2 regions of the Paraburkholderia sp. BL6669N2 genome follow, and region 1 is predicted to be linked to the other one. Evidence: riboswitches for the same ligand, from Rfam matches in the RefSeq annotation. Region 1 holds a riboswitch; the other holds the start of a gene.
What was found. Region 1 has a riboswitch for manganese ahead of B0G80_RS15570 (sodium:calcium antiporter). Riboswitches for the same ligand answer to the same signal wherever they lie in the genome.

Region 1 (11,480 bases):
CTGAGCAAGGCGCAAGCGGCGAGCGCGCGGATAGTACGGGGCATGGACACTCCGGAAGTCATTGTCGTTTTGTGGTGCTACCCTGGTAGCAACGGATGACTACCGGGCCGCGCTGACCTGCCGCGCGGCCTGATTTGTAACGTTATGTTCCTTTCGGGCTTGTCAGGGTTCTGGGCCCGCGCCGTGTGCACGGCCAGTACTGTTTTAGGTACACAAGCCGTTTCGCCGCGCGGACCAAGCCGTCAGCGAATCCTCTCGAACGGCAGCCGGGCGCCTTCTTCCGAGCTTCGGCCGGCGAGCTCGATAACCGTCATAACGTCGACGGCGTCCTGTGCGCTCACCGGGAATTTCACGCCGTTCTGGATCGCGTCGGCCACCGCGACATAAAACCCGGCGTAATCGCCATTGCGCGTCGGCCACTCCCGCTCGACTTCCTGATCGCCTTCCACGACGCGCACTACACCCGGGGCGTTGCCGGCGCCGAAGCCGTCGTCGCCCGGACGCAGGCCCGCCTTCAACTGATCTTCCTGCGTGTCGAGCCCGTATTTCATATAGCTGCCGCGTGTGCCGTGGAGGGTGAAGCGCGGCGCGACCAGCGCCGTCAGCGCGCTCGCGTGCAGCACCACTTCGAATTCACCGTAGCCGAGCTGGATGTGCACGTAGTCGGGCGCGCCGGCGTCGTCACGATGTGCGCGCACCGTTGCCGACACGGTTTGCGGCGTGCCGAACAGCGCCAGCGCCTGGTCGATCAGATGCGGTCCGAGGTCCAGCAGCAAGCCGCCGCCTCGCGACGCTTCCTCGCGCCAGCGCTGGCGCACCTCCGGCCGGAAACGGTCGAAGTGCGATTCGTATTGCGTGATCCGTCCCAACTCGCCGCTCGCCAGCAGATCGCGCACGGTCAGAAAATCGCCGTCCCAGCGACGGTTGTGAAACGGCATGAAGAGTTTGCCTCGGGCGAGCGCGATGTTGGCCAGCGTGTGCGCGTCGGCGGCGTTCAACGTGACCGGTTTGTCCACCACCACGTGCTTGCCCGCTTCCAGCGTGCGGCGTGCCAGGTCGAAGTGCGTGTCGTTCGGCGTGGCGATCACGATGCAGTCGAGTTCATCCAGCGCCAGCAGCGCGTCGAGGTCGGCCACCACCTTCGTGTGCGGATAGTCGGCGAGCGCGCACTCGGGCTGGCTCGTGGCAATGGCCGCGACGCTCGCGCGGCCGCAGTGCTCGATCACCGGCGCATGAAAGGTCGCGCCGGCGAAACCGTAACCCATCAATCCAATCTTCAGCGATGCGGACATGCGTGTCTTCCTGCAAAAACGGCGCGCCGCTTTGCCACCGCGGCGACGGCGCGCAACACCGCAATTGTGGCATGTCCTGGAGGTGGACCGTCAGCGTCGTCGTGAGCGTTTGTCGCCGCTATCCGTCAACACAATCGTGTTAACATCGCTCCTCTCGCGCGAACCGCAGCGGGCCGGAATACCGGCGCACCGCGCGGGGCGCCCGTTCCAGCTGCCGGGGCTGCGCAGCATGCCCCCGGGCCTCCGGCCGGCGAATATGCTGCCACGCCCTCAACCGCTGCTTTCAACCGCAACACCCATCCACTGACGATGTCCGCAGGCCTGAACCCCGCTCAAAATGAAGCGGTCCGTTATCTCGACGGTCCGTGTCTCGTGCTCGCCGGCGCAGGTAGCGGCAAAACGCGCGTGATCACGCAGAAGATCGCGCACCTGATCGAGGCCAAGGGCTTCGAGCCGCGCCACATCGCCGCCGTCACGTTCACGAACAAGGCCGCGCTGGAAATGCGCGAGCGCGTGGGCAAGCTGCTCGAAGGCAAGACGCTGACCACGCCCGGCAAGGAAGGCCGCAAAGTGCCCGTCAACCAGTTGACGGTCTGCACCTTCCACTCGCTCGGCGTGCAGATTCTGCGGCAGGAAGCGGAGCACGTCGGCCTGAAGCCACAGTTCTCGATCATGGATTCCGACGACTGCTTCGGCATGATCCAGGAGCAGGTCGGCTCAACGGACAAGGGCTTCATCCGCAAGATCCAGTCGATCATTTCGTTGTGGAAGAACGGCATGATCATGCCGGAGCAGGCGATCGCGATCGCCGCCAACGAGGATGAACATCAGGCCGCGATCGTCTACCGCAATTACGTGGCGACGCTGCACGCGTATCAGGCAGTCGATTTCGACGACCTCATCCGTCTGCCAGCCGAACTCTTCGAAAAGAACGAGCAGGTGCGTGACCGCTGGCAGAACAAGCTGCGCTATCTGCTGATCGACGAGTATCAGGACACCAACGCCTGCCAGTACGAACTGGTGAAGCTGCTGGCCGGCAAGCGCGCGGCGTTCACGGCAGTGGGCGACGACGATCAGGCGATCTACGGCTGGCGCGGCGCGACGCTCGAAAATCTCGGCCAGCTGAGCAAGGATTTTCCGAAGCTGCATCTCATCAAGCTGGAGCAGAACTACCGCTCGACGGTCCGCATTCTGACCGCCGCGAACAACGTGATCGCGAACAATCCGAAGCTGTTCGAAAAGAAGTTATGGTCCGAACACGGCATGGGCGACACGATCACCGTCACGCCATGCAACGACGAAGAGCACGAGGCCGAGTCCGTGGTGTTCCGCCTGTCGGCGCACAAGTTCGAGCGGCGCGCGAATTTCCGCGACTACGCGATCCTGTATCGCGGCAATTTTCAGGCGCGCATTTTCGAGCAGGTGTTGCGGCGCGAGCGGATTCCGTACGTGTTGTCCGGTGGCCAATCTTTCTTCGACAAGGCCGAGATCAAGGACATCTGCGCGTATCTGCGTCTGATCGCCAACGCGAACGACGACCCTGCGTTCATCCGCGCGATCACGACGCCGCGACGCGGCGTCGGCAATACGACGCTCGAGGCGCTTGGCTCGTTTGCGGGCCAAGCCAAAGTGTCGCTGTTCGAGGCGGTGTACATGGGCGGCATCGAGGCGCGTCTGTCGCCGCGGCAGATCGAACCGATGCGCGTGTTCTGCGATTTCATGCAGCGTCTCACCGATCGCGCCGAGAAGGACGCCGCCGGCACGCTGCTCGACGAACTGATGGACGCGATCCACTACGAGGCCTATCTGTACGATGCGTTCGACGAACGTCAGGCGCAGTCCAAGTGGCAAAACGTGCTGGAGTTCATGGAATGGCTCAAGCGCAAGGGCACCAAGGCCGAGCCCGCGGGCGCCGCGGCCGATGAAGCCACCGGCTACGACACCGCCGACGGTCTCGGCGACACCGGCAAGAGCCTGCTCGGGCTGATCCAGACGGTCGCGCTGATGTCGATGCTCGAAGGCCGCGAGGAAGATCCCGATGCGGTGCGTTTGTCTACGGTGCATGCGTCGAAGGGCCTGGAGTATCCGCACGTGTTTCTGGTCGGCGTCGAGGAAGGCATCATGCCGCATCGCGGCGGTGCGGACGACGAGCCGATCGACGACGCGCGCATCGAAGAAGAGCGCCGACTGATGTACGTGGCGATCACGCGTGCGCAGCGCAGTCTGCATCTGAACTGGTGCAAGAAGCGCAAGCGCGCGCGAGAGACGGTGGTGTGCGAGCCGTCGCGCTTCATTCCCGAAATGCTGCTCGACGACGCCCCGCCGCCGACGCCCGAAGAAGCGCCGATGTCGCCGAAAGACCGGCTCGCGAGTTTGAAGGCGCTGTTGCAGAAGCCTTGAGTGGCGCTGAGAACCTTGAGTTCGCGTAGGCCCGTTTGCCGGCCGAGATATAAAAAAATCCCTGCAACGCGGCGACGCGGTGCAGGGATTTTTTAGTGCTGCGGCAAACGCCGCGAGCGTTTTACTTCACCGCGCTGACCATGTAGTCGACGGCGGCCTTCACATCCGCGTCGGAAGCTGTCGAGCCGCCCTTCGGCGGCATCGCGCCCTTGCCGTGCAGCGCGTAGTTATAGACCGTGTCCATCGGCTCTTTCAGCCGGGGTGCCCAGGCATCTTTGTCGCCGAACTTCGGTGCGTTCAACACGCCGGCCGCATGACAGGCCTGGCAAACCTGCTGATACAACGCCTTGCCTGCTTGTGACGCGTCGGCGCTTTGCGCGCCGCCCGCTGCCGGCGCGGCCGCTTGCGGCACGCTCGCCATGGCGGCCATCGCTGCGGCGGCCTGAGCCGCACCCGCGTCGGAAGCGCCGGCGGGCGCCACTGCCGCCGCACCGGATGCCGCAGCTGCTGCTGCGCCCGCTGCCGGCTGAGCCGGTTCAGGGAAACTGCCGCCGGAATTGTTGGCCATGTAGGCGACCGCGCGGGCGATTTCGAAATCGCTGTAGTCGTCCGGACTGGTGCCGCCGCGCGGGGGCATCGCGCCTTTGCCGGAGAGCGCCGTGTGCAAAAGCGTGTCGAAGCCCTGCGCGATGCGCGGTGCCCAGTCGGCGGTATTGGTGAATTTCGGCGCGCCTGCGGCACCCGACGCGTGACACGCGGAGCACACCGCCTTGTAGACTTCCTCGCCGGACTTGTAGACGCGCGGCGCGTTGGCGTCGCGAATGTCGACCTGGGCGAACGGCTTGATGCGGGCGGTGACCTCGGCTTCGGAGAGGGAGTCGGTGCCGGCGCCGGTGCGCGTCGAATTGTCGACGTAGATCACTAGCAGAACGATGATGACGATCGGTACCGCAAAACTGGCGATGATTGCGGCGACGAGCTGCCCGGGGGTTTTGATCGGGGCTCCGTGTGGTGCTTCGCTCATGCTTGTCTCGTCTCCGTGGGTATGTGAGCGGTACAGCGTGACGGCAACTTCTTGTTCTTTAATCAGGCACGGACGATTATAGACGGAACATTTCGGCGGCGGCGAGGGGCGCGGCGCGGTGTTCAGCAGGCGTTTACCCGCATCGCGCGGGTTGTGCGAAAGACTGCGGAGACCGCCATTCAGGCCGTCCGGTGGACGGTACGGCGGAAACCGGGTATCCTTTCGGTCTCGCTTTGGCGTCGCATCCGTTCTGGTGCCGCGCATTCGTGTTGAAGCGCCCGTAGCTCAATGGATAGAGTACTGCCCTCCGAAGGCAGGGGTTGCTGGTTCGATCCCAGCCGGGCGCACCAAAAAGAGTCGATCTCGCTCAAGGGCTTACGCAATATGCGCTAAGCCCTTTTGTTTTTTACGGTCATGTCGTGTTCAGACGACTGCCGCCTAAGCTCCCACATTCCTGCAAATAATCGTCCCTCGACGCACTGCGTACGCTCGCATGCGCTTTGCAGAACGCTTTGCAGAATTATCCTAGAAACGTCCGCTTTGTCTGTATTGAAACTAAGAATCGGACGTTTGAACGTCTTCATGCGGAAATTTCCCATTGCCCCACCCTATCCTCTTAATTAGCATGTTTTGTTCATGCAAATTGCATCGCGTGAATATCCCCGAAGCGGCATTTCGACATCGCTTCACTGATTAATAAAGGTGTCGCGATCTATCCGCGCGCCGATCGTTTTATTGCAGGTCATGTACAAAATAACCCGGCTGATTTTAACCGCATCGATCATGATGCTATCCAATCTCGTCCACGCGCAATCGGCGGCGCCTCAAACAGGTGCAAGCGAGTTTGCCGGTCCCTATGTGGGTTTCAAGTTGGGTGTGAACACTTCCGATGCTTCAGGCGTTCACAGTAAAGCATCGCACACCACGGTTTTTCCCGGTTTCATGGCGGGATATAACTTCGATGTCGACCGTTTCGTCGCAGGCGCCGAAGTTTTTGCCGATCTGCATCATGGCTCGACAACCTATAAAGACGGCGGAATCGATGCGAAATTCGGCATGCCGTTCAATCAGTTCATGCCATATGTCCGTATTGGATTGACAACGGATTGGCCGAACATCCGCCCTCACTGGGGTTTAGGCGTCGAATATAAATTCGCTAAACACGTGAGCGCGGTGGGCGAATGGACAACCGACACCAGCAACCACGACGGCACCCGAAGAACGAATAACAGCTTCACCATCGGTGTGCAATATCACTTCAACTAACGTGCTGGATTCGCAACTGCGCGACTAACCGATCGGACTCGAACAACCGCCTTCCCCGCAACAAGGTTGTTGAAAGCGCCCGCTGCCGTTAGAATCCCCCGGTCACTGGGGAGTAGCCTTCCTTCATGCCTTTGAAGGAGAGCGCGTCAACATACTTGGCCTGCGGGTCATGGCGCGTTCGACCGGGTCGGTTTGGCGAGACCATTGACGCACTGCCTCGTTCTGGTCGGACGGGCGGCGGTGCGTCATTGGTTTGTCATCTACGTCCGACCGCGGAGTTGCCCTGTGAAAAATCGTCGCATCCAGCAAGTCTCCCCTCTCGTCCGTCCGCCGCGCCTCTGCTTCTGCCTGTCCGCGGAGCGCCGCGCATGACCGGTCTCCTGTTCGAACTTGCCATCATGCTGGTCGTCATTCTGGTGGCGGCCGAGCTCTTCACCAATGCACTCGAGCATCTGGGCGAACGCCTCAAGATTTCCGAAGGCGTGACGGGTTCACTATTCGCCGCCGTCGGCACGGCGTTGCCCGAGACGCTCGTACCGCTGCTCGCGATCGCCGGCGGCACGACCGATAACGTGGTCAACCAGGAAATCGGCGTCGGCGCGATTCTCGGTGCGCCGCTGATGCTCTCCACCCTCTCCACCTTCCTCATGACGCTCGCGATTGTCGGCTCGCGCGGCGCGCGCGGCTGGGTCGCGCCGGAGCGTACGGGTTTCACGCGCGACCTCAACTATTTCCTGTGTGCGTTCTTGCTGGCCGCCGCGGCGATGTACGTGCCGCATGAGCAAATGATCGTACGCGCGCTCTTCAGCGTGGCGCTGGTCGGCGTGTACGTCACCTATGTGGTGATGACCTTCCGTGCATCGAATGATCTGGTCGATGCCGGCCACGGCACTGAAGCGCCGGGCAAGATGCTGATCTCGCGCCTCGGCGTGCCGACCAACCTCGCGACCATCGTGGTGCAACTGGCGCTCGCCGTCGCGTTGCTGGTGTGGGGCGCGGAAGGCTTCATCCATGGTGTGCGCGGCGTCTCGCAGGCGCTCGGCGTGTCGCCGTTGCTGCTCTCTCTGCTGATCATTCCGATCGCGACCGAGCTGCCCGAGAAGGTCAACAGCATTCTCTGGATTCGCCGCGGCAAGGACACGCTGGCCTTCGGCAACATCACCGGTGCGATGGTGTTTCAGGGCACCTTGCTGCCTGCGATCGGTATCCTGCTGACGCCGTGGGTGCCGCGTATCGAAGTGGTGACCGGCATCGTGATCACGCTCGCCGCCGCTGCGTGGCTGCGGATCAATGTGCGTGAGCGCGGCGTGCCGGTGTGGGCGTTACTGGTTTGCGGCGTGCTCTATGCCACGTATCTGGCGATCACGCTGAGCCGCTAGACGAGCCGCCGGCGACAGGTGAATCAGTCGCAGAAGGCCGCTCGCCCGACGGCCTTCTGAGTTTCAGGTTCAGTTCGGCCGGGCCGTTGTCGGCGCTGCGGTCGCTGGCGCGCCGTCCGGCTTGAACACGACTCTCCAGTCATCTTTCATATCGACGACAAGCCAGCCTTTCGCGCCGGCGTCGTCCAGACCTTTGTCGAGTTTGCCGCTCTTCGCCGTGCGATCGTATGCGTATTCGCGTTCCGCGTCCGTGTGATGCACGAGCGCGGCGAGGCGCGGGCCATCGCCTGCCGAGGTCCATTCGAGCATTGGCCCGTCGCCATCCGCGTTACCGAACGCGATCACCGGACGTCTGCCGATCACGCGCTCGATGGCGAGCGGTTTGGCCGAGCCGTCGACCAGCGTGTCGACTTGTGCGAGGCGCGTCAGCGAGACCGCACCGTTGCTCTGGCCATACCGATACTTAACGGTGCTGCCGATCAGCTGCTCGGGCGGAATGCCGTACATGCGTTGGGCGACGTCGCGGGCGAACTCGGCGTCGCCGCCCGTCACCAGATAGGTCTTGAAGCCGTTGGCGCGCAGATAGGCGAGCAACTCGAGCATGGGCTGATATGCGAGATCGGCGTAGGGCCGGTTGAAGTGCGGGTCAGCCGCGGAATCGAACCATTCGCGCACGAGTGCGGCGAACTGATCGCCCGTCATGCCGGCGTGGGCCGCCGCCAACACCCGCATCGAGCCGCTGTCGCCGCTTGCCGCCACACTCCTGAGATTGCCTTTGAGGATCGAGCGAAACGGCTCCTGACGCTTCCATTCCGGATGCCGTCCGGCCACCGTCTTCACACGTTGCAGCGCGAACACCAATTGCACCGAAGCGGGCTGCTCGGGCCACAGTGTGCCGTCGTTATCGAATACGGCGATCCGGTCGGCACGCGGGATGAAGTCCTTGGACTCGGGCGTAGTCACGAGCGTCACGAAGTCGACAATCGAGCGTTTGGTCTTCGTGTCATTCCATGACGCCAACGCGGCGGCCGTCGATGCGCCGGCCTGCGACACCCCGTCCTGTCGCGGCGTCACGGCACAGGCAGAAAGAAGGACAACGGTGAAGGCGATGCAGTACCGGTGCAGCGTGCGAATCATGAAAGCCTCATCGAAAGCGGTGGGACGAACTCAAGCGAGCGCCAGTCTAATGGGCCAAAGGGTTTATTGCAGCCGTTGTGGGATTTTTTCGACATTGAGGCTTGAGCCTGCCTCGGCAAAACACAATGCCGATTGAATAAGCGGACAAGCCGGTCGCGACCGACCTGGCTTCTGGCCGTGTTACAAATTTATCTCCGTGATTTCAGAAATCGTTGCTAGTATTCCTAACGATGTCAGCGTGGTGAATCTTCTCCTTTCCGCATGCTTCGTTTGATGCGGCGTCTCTCGTTTGAAGGACCGCTCATGCAAGCCCCGTACTCAGCTGCGCCACCTTTCCAGACTGTTCAAATGATATAACGCGCTTCATTTGCGCGATGTGGCGTCCGGCCGCGCGTAGTTGCCCGAATTCGCAAACACGCGCGAAATCAATTGGACTTGAATCGCTCACCCGAACGCCATTCCTTTGAAATGATTTTTCGTCGGGGAAAGGCGGGTGCACGCCTGGAAGAAATACCCATAAAACAAGGCTCGATAATGGGTTACCGTTGCGCGTTTCGGATGAGGACGTTAAACGCCGCTGCGTTCGCGCGGTCGCGGGTCTTGGCTCAGGCATCCGCCGCCGACATCAATAAAGATAATCACTCGCTCAATCTCGCCGTCCCATTCAACATCCGTAACCACTACACGCCGAACGTGTTCGACACCGTGCTCGACCACAGCTGGATGTTCCCACACGGCAGAGCGCTGAGGCGCGCATGGACGACCTGGACATCGACATGCACAGGAAGGCGGCGACATGGGTGACGATGGCCGTGCTGGCGTCGGTCGCGCCGCCAATTGTGCGCGAAGCCTGATGCCTGCGCACACGCGCGCGGTGTGGCTTGCGGACGCAGGCTGCTCAGATGCGGTGCCGGAAGAGTGAGAATGCCGAACATCCATTCGATGAGGACGATTATGAGTCAACCTAACTGTTTGTTCGCAGCCGGTCGGCTCGTTGCCGGATTGTGCAAAGGCGCGCTTCTGACCACCGTCGGCGTGAGCCTCTCCCAGACGGCGTGGGCGACGGAAGGCGGCATAGGCCGTCCGATCACCGGCCAGCAGGTGACGCCGTACGGCGGCATCGTGCCGCCCACCAGCGACTGGATCGTGTCTGCCGCCACGATCTATTACGAAGGCTCGCTAAGCGCGAGCAAGTCGATTCCGATCGCCGGACAGGTCACGCAAGGCGTCAATGCGAAGGCCGAATACACGATCCTCGCCGCAGTCAAGACGTGGGGGATTACCGTGGGCGGCTGGAACTTCGCGTCGTCGTTCGGGGTGCCGGTTCAGTACACCAACATCTCGTCGTTTCATGGTCGCTTGCCGAACGACCACGGCACCCAGTTCGCCGATTTCTTCTTTACGCCAGTCATTGCCGGCTATCACCTGACCAAGACCGACCACGTCGCGTTGAGCGTGCAGATCTACGCGCCGACCGGTGCGTACAACTCGAACCGGCTTGCCAATGCCGGACAGAACACGTGGACCTTCACGCCGACAATCGCCTATACGAAATTGCTGCCGAAGGAGAACATCGAACTGTCGTTGAATTACGGCCTCGAGTTCTATACGCCCAATAAGGACACCCACTATCACAACGCACCAGTCAGCGTGCTCGATCTGCTCGTGCTCAAGCGCTTCAGCAGCGGCTGGGGCGTCGGCGTGGTGGGCGGCTATATCCAGCAGATCGGCCATGACAGCGGCGGCATTGCGGATATTGTCGGTGGCGACCAGGGTCATTCCGTGGGCCTCGGGCCGATGATCACGTGGTCGGGCAAGGTGCAGAAAACCCCCATTTCGGCTGCGCTGCGCTGGGTCAACGAATTCAACACCAGCAATCGGCCGAAGGGTAACGCGGTGCAATTGTCGGTTAATGCGACGTTTCAGTAACGTCGCGGCATGCGAGGTGTGAGGCGCTTACTTCCAGGCGAGCAAGAAGCGGGTTCGCGCGGCATTGCGGCTAACAAGGACACTGGGCGCGCCGGCGCGCGGAACAACGGCAACGCAAGGATGCGGAGGGACATCCGCGGGGCGCCTTCGCAGCTGGACCGAAATCGATCAGCCGCCCGTGCCGCGCTCGCAGATCGCATATACGCTCGAGCACAAGTCGGGATAGACACGCCCGAGCTCAAAACAGCCGTCCAGATACTCTCTGGATATGATGCCGGCCTGCAATGCCGCATCGATCTGGAAGTTGGCGAGGCCCTTGAAAAAGACCCCGCCTTCGGTGACCGGGCGAAGCTTTGCCGCACGCAGATCGGCTCGCAGCGTGTCGATTGAATACGTCACGCGATGACCGTGTGCGGCTTCGGCCGCCGTCACGGCCGCGTGATGGTCGATCAGCCCCATGTTGACTGCGATCTGCCGCGATCCGGCGCGCGCATTTGGCGCGGCCACGAACAGGCGGCCGCCTTTCGATAGCCAGTTGCCGATCCGGCTCAGGACTTCGACCGGATGATCGAGGTGTTCGAGCGTATGAATCAGGAAGATGTTGTCGTAGCGTCGCGCGGGTTCGAAAGTCTCGAACGTCGAGTGATGGAATTTGACGGTGCCTTTCGTCTTGTCCGACGCAACGGCAATGCAGTCTGCCGATGCCTCGACGACTTCCAGTGAATCGAAGCGCTGTGCCAGGAGTCGCGTGAAGTTACCTTCGAAGCATCCGAGTTCGAGCGCGTTGCCGCCGACGACGAACGGTGCGAATGTCCGAAGCATGTATTCGTGCATCAGATAATCGAAGTCGTAAGCGTAGCGATGTTCGGGATGATCTTTCGCTTCCGCGTCGTAGTCTCTGTTCATGGTCGTCAATCCTGTCCACGTTGATAGAACCGCTGCTCAACCGGCACATAAAACTCGTCGAGCGACTCCGGCACCCGGGCGTTGAAGCCGAGCACCTGGCGCATCCATGCGTTGCAGCGGTCGAGATTGCGGTATCCGAATAGCCGC
Region 2 (11,480 bases), 2.6 Mb from region 1:
CGCAGACGCAGCACGAACAGGCGGTGTTCAGCCTGACGAAGGCCGAAAGCGATGCGCAGACGGCGCTGGGTACGCTCGCGGCGGACATGAATCTCACGCCGGATGTGCCGATGGAGGTGCCGGGGGTGACGGAAGGCGCGCAAACAGACCATACGTTCAGCGACCCGGTGGCGGAGATGATCCGCGACGTGCAGGCGACGCATCCCTCGGTGCGCGCGGCGCAGGCGCAGTACGAGGCGGCACTCGCGAAGGTTTCGCAGACGCGCGCGCAGGGGCTGCCCGGTATCAGTCTCGTGGCGAAGTACAGCCGCAACAATCAGCCGCAGAGCATGGGACTGGGCCTGGCGACGTATTCATCGACGGGACATGACGCGTATATCGGTGTGCAGGTGAGCATTCCGTTGTTCGAGGGCTTCGGGCGGAACTACCAGATCGACCAGGCGAAAGCGCAGGCGGAACGGCAGGAGGATGCCATTGCGGATGCGCAGAGGCAGGTGGCGCTGGATGTGTGGAGCAGTTACCAGACGCTGACCGGGGCGACGAAGAACGCGCAGAACAGCGCGAACCTGCTGACGATCGCGCAGCGTTCATGGGTAGCGGCCAAACAGCGTTACGACGCGGGAGTGGGGAACATCCTCGAACTGATGAACACCCAGGGGGCGCTGGCGAACGCGAAGCAAAGGCGGGTGCAGGCGTTGGCAGATTGGGATAACGCACGGGTGGATCTCGCGTCGAAGCTTGGGATATTGGGGCGAGACGATGTTCGTTGAAATGGGTAAATCCAGACTGCATGGAAGCGCCTCAGTCGGCAAATCTCCTTTCATTCTGACGATGCTTCAGCGATAGCACAATGCCGGACAGCCTGGACGATCACGAAACGCAGGAGGGAACCCGCGGCTTGTGTGACGTTGCGAACCGAAAGCAGGAACAGTACTGAACGATTTCATTTCTCCCGAAACGACCGCCAAAGCCAGATGAAACTCAAGAGACCAATAATTTTACTTCTTTCATGTCTTTCTCTTTCTATCGCTCATGCGGAGAACTCAGACGACCTGACATATATCGACCTCACGAAATCTGGAGACACTGCGAACCTTAAGGTTCACGTCTCCAGACTGAGGTACGCGTTGACTCGTCACACGTCTACAGAAGTGGCTTTGTTGCTCCTTCCTCCTAAAGATCTCCACGATCATGAGGCTTCTGAAAGATACATGCAGCTCTACGAGAGCCTGACGGGAAAAGACTACATATATTCTGGCGATAACAAGCCAGTAAAGCCTCATCGCGGAATCACGGTGAAAGTTATTTGGCGAGACGATAACGAAAATATTTTCCGTGAAGAAATCGTCTACAGAGATTACGGCGAAGGAAAGGTCATGGCGCGTCCAGCCAAGTCCTTTACCTTGGATGCCTACCCACTACCGCCTGGCGACTATACGGTATCGGTTCAGACAATTGACGGTGATCCGCGGTTCGATGGATTCAAAACAGCCATATGTAGCGGATACATTGTCAAATAAAAAAACGACGTGTTGTACGTCATACCTAACTAGCTGCTTGCGTGAGGCTCGCTAGAGCTTCGCTGTTGTGAGGATGTAGTCGCTGTAGGCCTTCTTGTAAACCGCCGTTAAATTAGTTATGCAAACTAACTGGAGATAAATCATGTCTGGAACATTGACCATTAACATAGCAGCCCCCGGAACCAATGAAATTGACCCGGAAACTGGTCAATCCACTCAATCATTGCCTGGGCATGTCTGGTATACAGTGACCGATAGTAGCGGAAATTCGTATACTTTTGGATTTGACCCAATAACGCAAGGGTCGCCATTCGGAGCGGGACAGGTAGTTAGCAACGATTCTACCGTCTATCAGGGGCGCTACTTCACGCAGAGCGCTCCGCTTACCGACGCACAGGTGCAAGCCCTCATTGCGTACGGGCAAAACACACAGAACGAGGCGCTCGCAAATGCCGGGCTTCCGGGAGGTCCCGTCAACTCCTCGTTGCCGACAATAAACACCGAATACAACGTATTAGGTGGATTTTTTGGTGTTCAAGGAGTATTTGGTAATAATTGCATTTCATATATCAATGGAGCTTTGACGTATGCGGGGATCAACTCCGGTGCTCTCATGCAAGCTCTATCGTTGCCGGAGTGGGACGCAGGTGCCGCTGCCGCGATTCTGAATCAGATCGAGGCGCAGAACGGCGGCGCCACTATTACCACGACAGAGGCCTGTGGCAATAGTGTCCAGGACACTTGCACAATCACCGGGCAGTACTCCACTCCCGGCACAAATGGCCAGAGAACGCTCCTGAGCGACTCGTGGACGTCTACGGACGGTAGTCACGGCACGGACACGTACACTTCCGCAAATAACTTCACTAGCACTATTGTCAATCTCGACAAAAGTAGTGCGTTCATTCAGGACACGCAGGGTCAAATCACCGAGAGCTTTAGCGACTCGAATGGGAAGCTGGAAGGCAGGTCGTTCTACAACTCACAGGGAGAACAGACCGAGTATCAGACGTGGAACACATCTGGCCAGATGACCCAAGACCAGCTGATAAATGCATCCACTGGAAACGAGTCTGAAGCGATAGACTACTCAAATGGTATCGAGACCGACCAAATCAACTACAGCACACTGTATGGCGTTGAGGTCTCTGACTACCAGTTCAATAGCTCGGGAAAGGAAACCGACGAGCAAGTCTTTGTTGGCACAACGACCAACAATTACGAAACTAACCAGTACAATTTCAGCACGACCAATGGCGCGGAGACGTCAAACGTCATCTTCAATTCGGCTAACCAGGTGAGTGAAGAACAGGTGTTTGCGGGTACGGCGACCGGCAACTACGAGACCGACCAGATCAACTTCAGCACGCTTTATGGCGTGGAGACGTCGGATTACCAGTTCAATTCGGCCGGCAAAGAGACCGATGGCATCTATTTCACCGGGAGGGCGAGCAATAACTACGAAACCAACCAGGTCAACTACAGCACGGCAAACGGCGCCGAGACTTCGAACTACCAGTTCAACTCATCGGGCAAGGAAACCGACGACCAGGTATTCGCCGGAGCGGCTACCGGCAATTACATGACCAACCAGTACAACTTTAGCCTTTCCAACGGTGCGGTCACTTCGAACTACCAGTACAACTCGTCGGGCAAGGAGACAGACGAGCAGGACTACGCTGGCACGACAAGCAACAACTACGAGACCAACCAGTACAACTTCAGCCTCTCCAACGGTGCCGTGGTCTCGAACTACCAGTTCAATGCCTCTGGTCAGGAAACGGGTCTCCAGGAATATGCCGGCACCACGTCCAACAACTATCAGACCGACCAGATCAGCTTCAGCACGTTGAACGGCCTCGAGACGACCGACTTCCAGTACAACGCGGCAGGCAAGGAAACGGACGGGATCTACTTTAGTGGGACCACTGGCAACAACTACGAGACCAACCAGGTCAACTACAGCACCGCAAATAGTGCTGAAACGTCGAACGTCGTGTTCAATTCATCGGGTCAGGAGACCCAGTTCCAGCAGTATGCGGGCACGACAAGCAATAACTACATGACGGAGATGGCGACGTTCACCCCGAGTGCGACGTATGCCAACGCGATTTACCAGTACAACTCGGCTGGCAAGGAGACGCAGCAGGACACGTTCAATTCCACGAGCGGGCAGGAGTCGAGTGCGATGTACTTCAACACGTCCACCGGGCTGGAGTCGCAGTACGACCAGTTCGGCTCGTCGGGTTCGTACGCCAGCCAGGTGTCCCTGTTCAACACGGCCGGCAAGGAAACGGAGACTGAGGCGTTCAACTCCGTCACGGGCGCGGTCAACATGCTCTCCCTCTTCGACGGCGTGGACCCTTACGCTACTGAGGAGCTGATATCTACGGGCGGCAGCTACTTCTCGCAGATCGACTACTTCAATGCTTCGACGGGCGTGCAGACGTCTGGTGCGATATTTAACACGACGACCGGCGCCGAGACCGAGTACTTCAGTTCGGGGTCGTGGTACATGGGTGGGTCGGGCAGCAACGACTCGTACGACACCGGGTACGACGACGACTACGATATGGACGACGACGATTCGTGGTTCGATGACGACCCGATCGTGCTCAACCTGAATGGCGGTGCGGTGCAGACCACCGCGCTTGCGAGCTCGCCCGCGACCTTCGACTTGCTCAGCAATGGGCAGCCGGTGCAGACGGGCTGGGGTACAGCCGGCGAGGGCTACCTCGTCTATGACCCGAATGACCCGGATAACACGACGGCCGTCACGCAGGGCAGCCAGCTCGTGGCCGGTATGGATGCACTCAATACGCTGGCCCAGCAGGTCGATGGCGAGGGCGGCAGCGCACTGACCGCGTCCGATGCATTGTGGAGCGATCTGAAGGTCTGGGTCGATACGACCGGGAGAGGGCGGTTCCAGAGTGGCCAGCTTTATAGCCTGGGCCAGTTGGGGATCACGTCGCTGGAGCTGCAGGGCACGGTGGTGAACCGGAACGACAATGGTAACCAGATCGTTGTACAAGGCTCGTTTGGCTTTGCAAACGGTATGACCGGCCAGATGGCAGGAGTAAATCTGGCGTACAACGGCGCCGGCATGTCCGGGCTGACTGCGGATCAATCTGCCGCCGCGAGCGACGACGTCTGTGTGAGCCCGCTCGTGGCGGCGATGGCGGCGTATGCGGTTCCCGCTTCTGCTTCAGCGAATCTGGCCGGCGTGCTTCAGCCCAACGTCAGCGCCATGTTCGCAACGTCCGCGCACTGACGTAGCGAACGCTAGCCAGCTGTCCAGCCTGAGCTAGTGTTCCGTTCCGCTGAATCGCGAACAAAGTCTGTGTAGCTTTTCGAGGATGGCCTGACACTGGCTCTTCTCGTCCACGCACAAGACCAAGGCATTCTCGGGCGGGCTCAGGTACAGGCCGACCACATCGCGCAGTTTCTCGATGAAGAATTGATCGGTCGAGAGCTTGAAGCTTTCGCTGCGATGCGGTTGCACGCCGAGCAGCTTGAAGTAACGATGCACACTCGTCGGCGAGATAGCCGTTTCGGCGGCGATCGTGCGTACGCTCCAGTGCGTGGAGCCATCCGCCGGCTTTGTGTGCAGGGTCTTGTGAATCAGTTGAGCCAGCCGCTCACCGTCAATCGTGCGCGGCTTGCCGGGACGTACTTCGTCATACAGGCCGTTGATGCGATGCTCCAGGAACCGGATACGCCACTTGCCCACCGTGGCGCGCGTGAGCTGAAGACGCTGGTGGGTTCACCAGCAGCAGCCGCCAGCACGATGCGCGCACGCGTGACCAGCGCCGCCGAAATCGAGCGCGAACGCGCTATCGAAGTCAGTTGCGAGCGCTCATCTTCACTCAACACCAGTTCGGCCTTCGGTCGTCCCATGGGCATGCTGGTATCTCCCGTTCCGTCGATACCAACATGCTACGGGAACATAGATTAGTTAACAACAGAACAGAACACTAGCAGGCGGTTGCCACGCGGCGGGTCTAGCGGCGACCGGCATACCGTTTGCTCGATTAAAAAACGTTCAGCCGCACGTCCGAACCAAGCGCGCGCATCGGGCGCGAACATTCCAAAGAAGAGAAGAGAGCGACAAGTAAAGGATGGCGCACGGCACTCGGACTCCGAAGGAGGGCGTAGTGATGACGCAGAGTGAATCAGTCGAACAAACCGGCGGATGTGCATGCGGCGCGGTGCGGTTTCGCGTCACCGCGCGCCCTCGGCGAGTGTCGATATGTCACTGCATGACATGTCGGCGAATACATGGCAACGTGTTTGGCGGATACGCCATGTTCGAACGAGGCGCTGTGGAGTTGTCCGGTTCTACACAGGCGTGGCAGAGTTCGCCCGGGGCGCGAAGGCATTTTTGCCCGACATGCGGGTCGGTCGCTTTCATGGAAAGCAACGACAGCGACGAACTGGATCTTCCGCTTGGAGCCTTTGACCGTGTGGGCCTGTATGAGCCGAGCTATGAGCTTTGGTGTTGCCACAAAGAGCCTTGGCTGCCCGTCGGGGTGCGTGCCGAATATAGCGAAGGCAGAGCATGACGCTCGCACGAAAGCGATAAGGGCAGAGTGATAGTTTTGCGGCGTGGACGCTACGGTCGTCGGCGTCGGCGGGTGTCTAACTCAATGTGCTCGCTTTGATTAGCCGTCAGGTAATCCCTCCGTTATGGGCATTTGAGAGTTGCTGTCGCCGGGTAAGAACTACAAGGTCGGTTGCCAAAGCGCGATCCGCACGGCTGCAGATGAAACCAGGCGATTAATGCCGACGGGCATCTCTATCGCCGCAAAACGATTCAACCAAAAGCGGCATGAAGTTTGCGGAGGGAAGACACGCCAACCTTCTGGAGCCGCTCATGACTACACAACCTGGCGCGCCTTCGCCCACGGACGAACTCGACACCGTTCCCGACACCTCGAGCCCCGCCTATGCCGGCCGTCATCCCTTAACGCGCGTGTTCGACCGCTTTGCAAGCCTCGTCACGCGATGGGCCGGCTCACCCGCGGCGTTCTGCCTTGCCGTGCTGACAGTCGTCGCCTGGGTCGTGACCGGCCCCATCTTCCACTACTCGGACGGATGGCAACTGGTCATCAACACCGGCACCACCATCATCACCTTTCTGATGGTATTTCTGATTCAGCAGAGTCAGAACAAGGACAGCGTCGCGTTGCATCTGAAGCTGAATGAACTGCTGTCCTCGCATCGGGCAGCGAACAACAATCTGATCGGGATCGAGGACGCGTCCGAGGAAGAAATCCGAAGACTTGCGGCAGCTTACCTACGTTTGTCGACTCAGTCCGCTGGCGATGCTCAGAACAAGGGCCGCTGAGTGCGACCCACGCACTGACTGTCTACCCATCGCCGGATACAAGCACGCTTGCCATTACCAAGTTCGAAACCGTGCGCGCCGTTTTTTTCGAAGGCAAACGCCACGCCGAGATACTTCGGCAATGCATCCTTCGCGCTTTGTCGCACGCGCGCCGCACGCGTATCAAACAACCTTCGAACTAGAACAGCGGGTGCTCATGCGGATACAGCGCCGTCCTGAGAGCAAAGCCGCCCAGGACTACGAAGATGATGGCCGCCAGAATGTGGACCGCTTTGGTCGGCAGGCGATCAGCGAACTTATGGCCCAGGTAGATGACGGGCACGTTGGCCAGCATCATGCCGAGCGTGGTGCCGGCGACCACCCCGAAGAATTCGTGAAATCGAGCGGCCAGAGCGATCGTGACAACCTGCGTCTTATCACCCATTTCAGCGAGAAAGAACGTTAGCGCCGTGGTGCTGAACACGCCCATCGGATGCGTGGTCGACACCGCCTCGGCACCGTCGAGTTTGTCTGGAATCAGAATCCAGACGGCCATGACGGCAAACGATGCGACGACTGCCCAGTTCAGGATCGAGGGACTCAGAACACTGGCAAGCCATGCGCCCAATGCGCCGGACGCGGCATGATTGATGAGGGTTGCGACAAAGACGCCAAGAATGATCGGAATGGGCTTGCGATATCTGGCGGCCAGCACCAGAGACAACAGTTGTGTCTTGTCGCCGATTTCGGCTAGACCGACCACGCTGGTCGAAACGAGGAACGATTGCATAGGTTGTGGGCCGGGCCGCGCAGTCAGTACGCGATGACACGCATTCCGGCGACCCGGTCAGGTCGGAATGCGAGTCACCGGTCTTGCCAGGCATAGTGCTGTGCGCGCCATGGCGGTCTGTCGACCACCAAGTATGTTGACGGGCACCCTCGAGCATTGCGGTCGAGGCGGCTACTCCCCAATGAGAGGGGCGATTCTACAGTGTCTCGGTCGAGTAAGGCAAATCGTCGGCTTTCCGAATTCCTGCATGAATATCACACCGGAGATGCGCTCGCGCGCTTCATCGAGATCGGCGGACTCGCTAAACGGAGACTTGAGCATGACTAACCGGCCAGGCGGCATCTCACATCATGCCGCCCATGCTTCCAAGGCCGCCGACTCCGGCTCCGCCCGTGCCGCTATTCGGCGCTGCCATTAACGGATGTGCCGCCCCCGCCGACGTCATCAATGCGACGGCGGCGGTGTCCGGTTCGCCATTCGCGTCGATGACGCCGCGCGCGAGGAGTGCTTCGAGGTCGCTGTCCTCGCCCGGTTGACCGGCAGTGAAGGCGGTGGTCAGGAAACTGGGCGTGGATAGCGCCACACCGTACGTCTGCCGCAGATTCTGAACGACCGCGGCCTGCGCAGTCAGGACGTCGGTCTGATTCGCCAGCACCTGTTGGAACTGTGAGTTCACCGGGAAACCGGCTGTCAGCCCGCTTTCATTCGTGCCGAGTTGCGCCGCCAGATACGACACCAGCAGATCCGTCTCCGGCGTGACGTTGTACGTGCCGCCGGCGAACGCAACGGAATGCAGCATCGTCACGCCTGAAGTCGCGGCGATCATGCATGGCATGACGGCGCCGAGCGTCGCGTGAAAGTTGCCGTTCGCATCCGCCGCGACCGACATCGAGCCTCGCGCGCAGTCGATCTTGATCGTCGCGTTCGCCAGCGCTTTACCCGTTGCCGCCGTGCCGCCGATCGAAACCATCGAGGTGCCGCTTCCACCACCTCCGCCTCCGCAGCCCGCGAGCCACGCGACGGATGCCGTCAGTAGCGCTGCGCCGACAGGCCGAACGATTTGCTGCTGTCGAATGTTCATTGATGTCTGCCGGTGATTCGGACATGCTGTCTAAACGATCCGGCGCCACCGCCTATTCCATCTTTCGCGCAACCCTTTACGTCACACGATTGGAATAGCGCGGCGGCGCGAGCCGTTTATTCAGGTTATCGACGCCGCGTCATTCGAGTCCGGCATCAGGGCAGGGCCACCCATTGCGACCGACGCATGCAACATGCTCGGGCAACCCTTCAAACGCCGGTCAATCAGCACGGATCGAACCATGACGTTTTGCGGATCTGGCATTTCCGATAACCCGGTACGCGGGCGCATTCGGCCTGCTGCGGGATGGCCCGCAATCGCGCGGCTGTTGCTGTACGTGCTCGCATTGACCTGCCTGGCTGTCTCGATGGGCGCGTTTGCGCAACCGGCCAGCGCGACGGCGCCGGCTTTGGCCGCCACATCGGCGGGATGCGTGGATGCCGGCGCGTCGCGTACCGTGGATGCGGACATCGACGAGTTCCGCTGTCTTCCGGCTCGCGAACAGGCGGCGTCGTTGCGCACGCGGATCGAAAACCACTCGATACTGACTTTGACCGACGATCAGATCCTTGCCTTGATGGACGCGATGAAGCCAGACGCCTTCGTCGAGTACGCGAAGACCATGATTCCCGACGACGCCTACGAATACAGCATGTTCCGGCAGGAGCGCGTCTCAGGAAGATGGCCGGAGCGGCCCGATCACATGGTGATCCGATATCAGGACAGCCCGCGAAGAGTCTACGCAAAATGGCTGCCCGGCGGCGCCCATGCGGGACAGGAGATCGTCTACGACGAAACCACGGACCCCGACAGCATCGTCGGCCATCTTGGCGGCCGGCTGCATGTCGTGTCGGGCAAAGTCGCCGTCGACGGTCCATTCGCGCACGCGCAGTCCCGCCATAGCGTCCGGGATCTGGGCTTGCAGTTCATCGCCCGCACCGTCGAGCACGATGCGCGCAGTTTTCGTGAAGAGGGGCTCAGCGAAAAGCCGAGCCGCATCGAACTCATGAACGCGCACGGCACGCGGTTGCTGGCGTGGACATGGACGGCCCCGTCGGGACCGCCCGCGCATTACGCACCACGGGTGCGACTCCTGTTCGATCTTCAGCACACATGGCCCAGCGGCGAAGCCGCGTGGGACGAGCAGGGCGGGCTGCTGGAGCTGATCCGCTTCGAAGACGTCGTGCCGCGCCACTGGAGCGAAGCGGATTTCGACCGACGTAACCCCGAATACGGTTTCCGCTAACGCTAAGCGCGGCCGGGAAGCGTTTACACGACGGCCGCGTCCCCGTCTCGCCCCATCTTCCAGTAATATCTTTTCCGACCTAATTGCGCCAGAAAAATATATTGGACGTCTTACCCGTCCTCTCGCACTATTCGTACCTTCCCAGCCACGCGCGCGCGTCAACGCCGGCGGCCGCCTGCGCGCAAACGCGGTGGCGTCGCTGCCCGCGAACGGCGCAGCGGCCGGTCTGGGCACAATTCCAATTTTTGACGCCCCCCATACCCTGAAGGACACAGATGCCTGACTATCGATCGAAAACTTCGACCCATGGCCGCAACATGGCCGGCGCGCGCGCCTTGTGGCGTGCCACCGGAATGAAGGACGGTGATTTCGGCAAGCCGATTATCGCGGTGGTGAACTCGTTCACGCAGTTCGTGCCGGGCCATGTGCATCTGCGCGACCTAGGCGCATTGGTCGCGAAGGAAATCGAAGCGGCCGGCGGCGTCGCCAAGGAATTCAACACCATCGCCGTCGACGACGGCATCGCCATGGGTCACGGCGGCATGCTGTACTCGCTGCCTTCGCGCGAACTGATCGCCGACTCGGTGGAGTACATGGTCAACGCGCACTGCGCCGACGCCATGGTCTGCATTTCCAATTGCGACAAGATCACCCCGGGCATGCTGATGGCCGCCATGCGCCTGAACATCCCCGTCGTGTTCGTCTCCGGCGGTCCGATGGAAGCGGGCAAGGTCAAATCGCCGACGGACGGCCAGGTGATCGCGAAGATCGACCTGATCGACGCGATGATCAAGGCCGGCGACTCCCGCGTGAGCGACGCCGAAGTGGCGGAAATCGAGCGCAGCGCCTGCCCGACGTGCGGTTCGTGCTCGGGCATGTTCACCGCGAACTCGATGAACTGCCTGACCGAAGCGATCGGTCTGGCGCTGCCCGGCAACGGCACGATCGTCGCCACGCACGCGTGGCGCAAGGGTCTGTTCGAGCAGGCCGGCCGTCTCGTGGTGGACCTGTGCCGCCGCTATTATCAGGAAGACGACGCCTCGGTCCTGCCGCGCAGCATTGCCAGCAAGCAGGCCTTCGAGAACGCCATGGCGCTCGACGTCGCCATGGGCGGTTCGACCAATACCGTGCTGCATCTGCTGGCCGCCGCGCAGGAAGGTGGCGTCGATTTCACGATGTCCGACATCGATCGCATCTCGCGTAAGGTGCCGTGCCTGTGCAAAGTGGCGCCCGCCACCGACAAGTTCCATATCGAAGACGTGCATCGTGCCGGCGGCATTCCCGGCATTCTCGGCGAACTGGCCCGCGCGGAACTGCTCGATCTGTCGTGCGGCAACGTGCACAGCGGCACGCTGGGCAACGCCATCGCCAAATGGGACGTCGCCGGTGGCGCGGGCGAGGAAACGCAGAAGTTCTTCCGCGCGGCGCCGGGCGGTATTCCCACGACGGTCGCATTCAGCCAGGAAGCCACGTATGCCGCGCTGGATACCGACCGCAACACGGGCTGCATCCGCAGC

Region 2: it holds a riboswitch for manganese, as region 1 does, so the genes downstream of both, B0G80_RS03425 (TMEM165/GDT1 family protein) here and B0G80_RS15570 (sodium:calcium antiporter) in region 1, are expected to answer to the same signal.

What each region holds. Positions count from the first base shown of each region.
Region 1 is NZ_QUNA01000001.1:3,400,624-3,412,103, reverse strand. It holds gene B0G80_RS15600 (hypothetical protein) at 1-44, opposite strand, end outside; gene B0G80_RS15595 (oxidoreductase) at 243-1,292, opposite strand; gene B0G80_RS15590 (UvrD-helicase domain-containing protein) at 1,602-3,692, shown strand; gene B0G80_RS15585 (cytochrome c5 family protein) at 3,814-4,716, opposite strand; tRNA gene B0G80_RS15580 (tRNA-Arg) at 4,991-5,066, shown strand; gene B0G80_RS15575 (porin family protein) at 5,419-5,982, shown strand; yybP-ykoY riboswitch at 6,078-6,254, shown strand; gene B0G80_RS15570 (sodium:calcium antiporter) at 6,351-7,361, shown strand; gene B0G80_RS15565 (HAD family phosphatase) at 7,431-8,498, opposite strand; gene B0G80_RS15560 (transporter) at 9,453-10,427, shown strand; gene B0G80_RS15555 (bifunctional 2-polyprenyl-6-hydroxyphenol methylase/3-demethylubiquinol 3-O-methyltransferase UbiG) at 10,596-11,333, opposite strand; gene B0G80_RS15550 (phytanoyl-CoA dioxygenase family protein) at 11,339-11,480, opposite strand, start outside.
Region 2 is NZ_QUNA01000001.1:766,677-778,156, reverse strand. It holds gene B0G80_RS03455 (TolC family protein) at 1-770, shown strand, start outside; gene B0G80_RS46340 (hypothetical protein) at 975-1,520, shown strand; gene B0G80_RS03445 (hypothetical protein) at 2,134-4,791, shown strand; partial or broken gene B0G80_RS03440 (helix-turn-helix domain-containing protein) at 4,876-5,423, opposite strand; gene B0G80_RS03435 (GFA family protein) at 5,678-6,082, shown strand; gene B0G80_RS03430 (low affinity iron permease family protein) at 6,394-6,867, shown strand; gene B0G80_RS03425 (TMEM165/GDT1 family protein) at 7,046-7,636, opposite strand; yybP-ykoY riboswitch at 7,642-7,828, opposite strand; gene B0G80_RS03420 (hypothetical protein) at 7,980-8,717, opposite strand; gene B0G80_RS45660 (hypothetical protein) at 8,838-9,188, opposite strand; gene B0G80_RS03415 (DUF1571 domain-containing protein) at 9,268-9,963, shown strand; gene ilvD (dihydroxy-acid dehydratase) at 10,239-11,480, shown strand, end outside.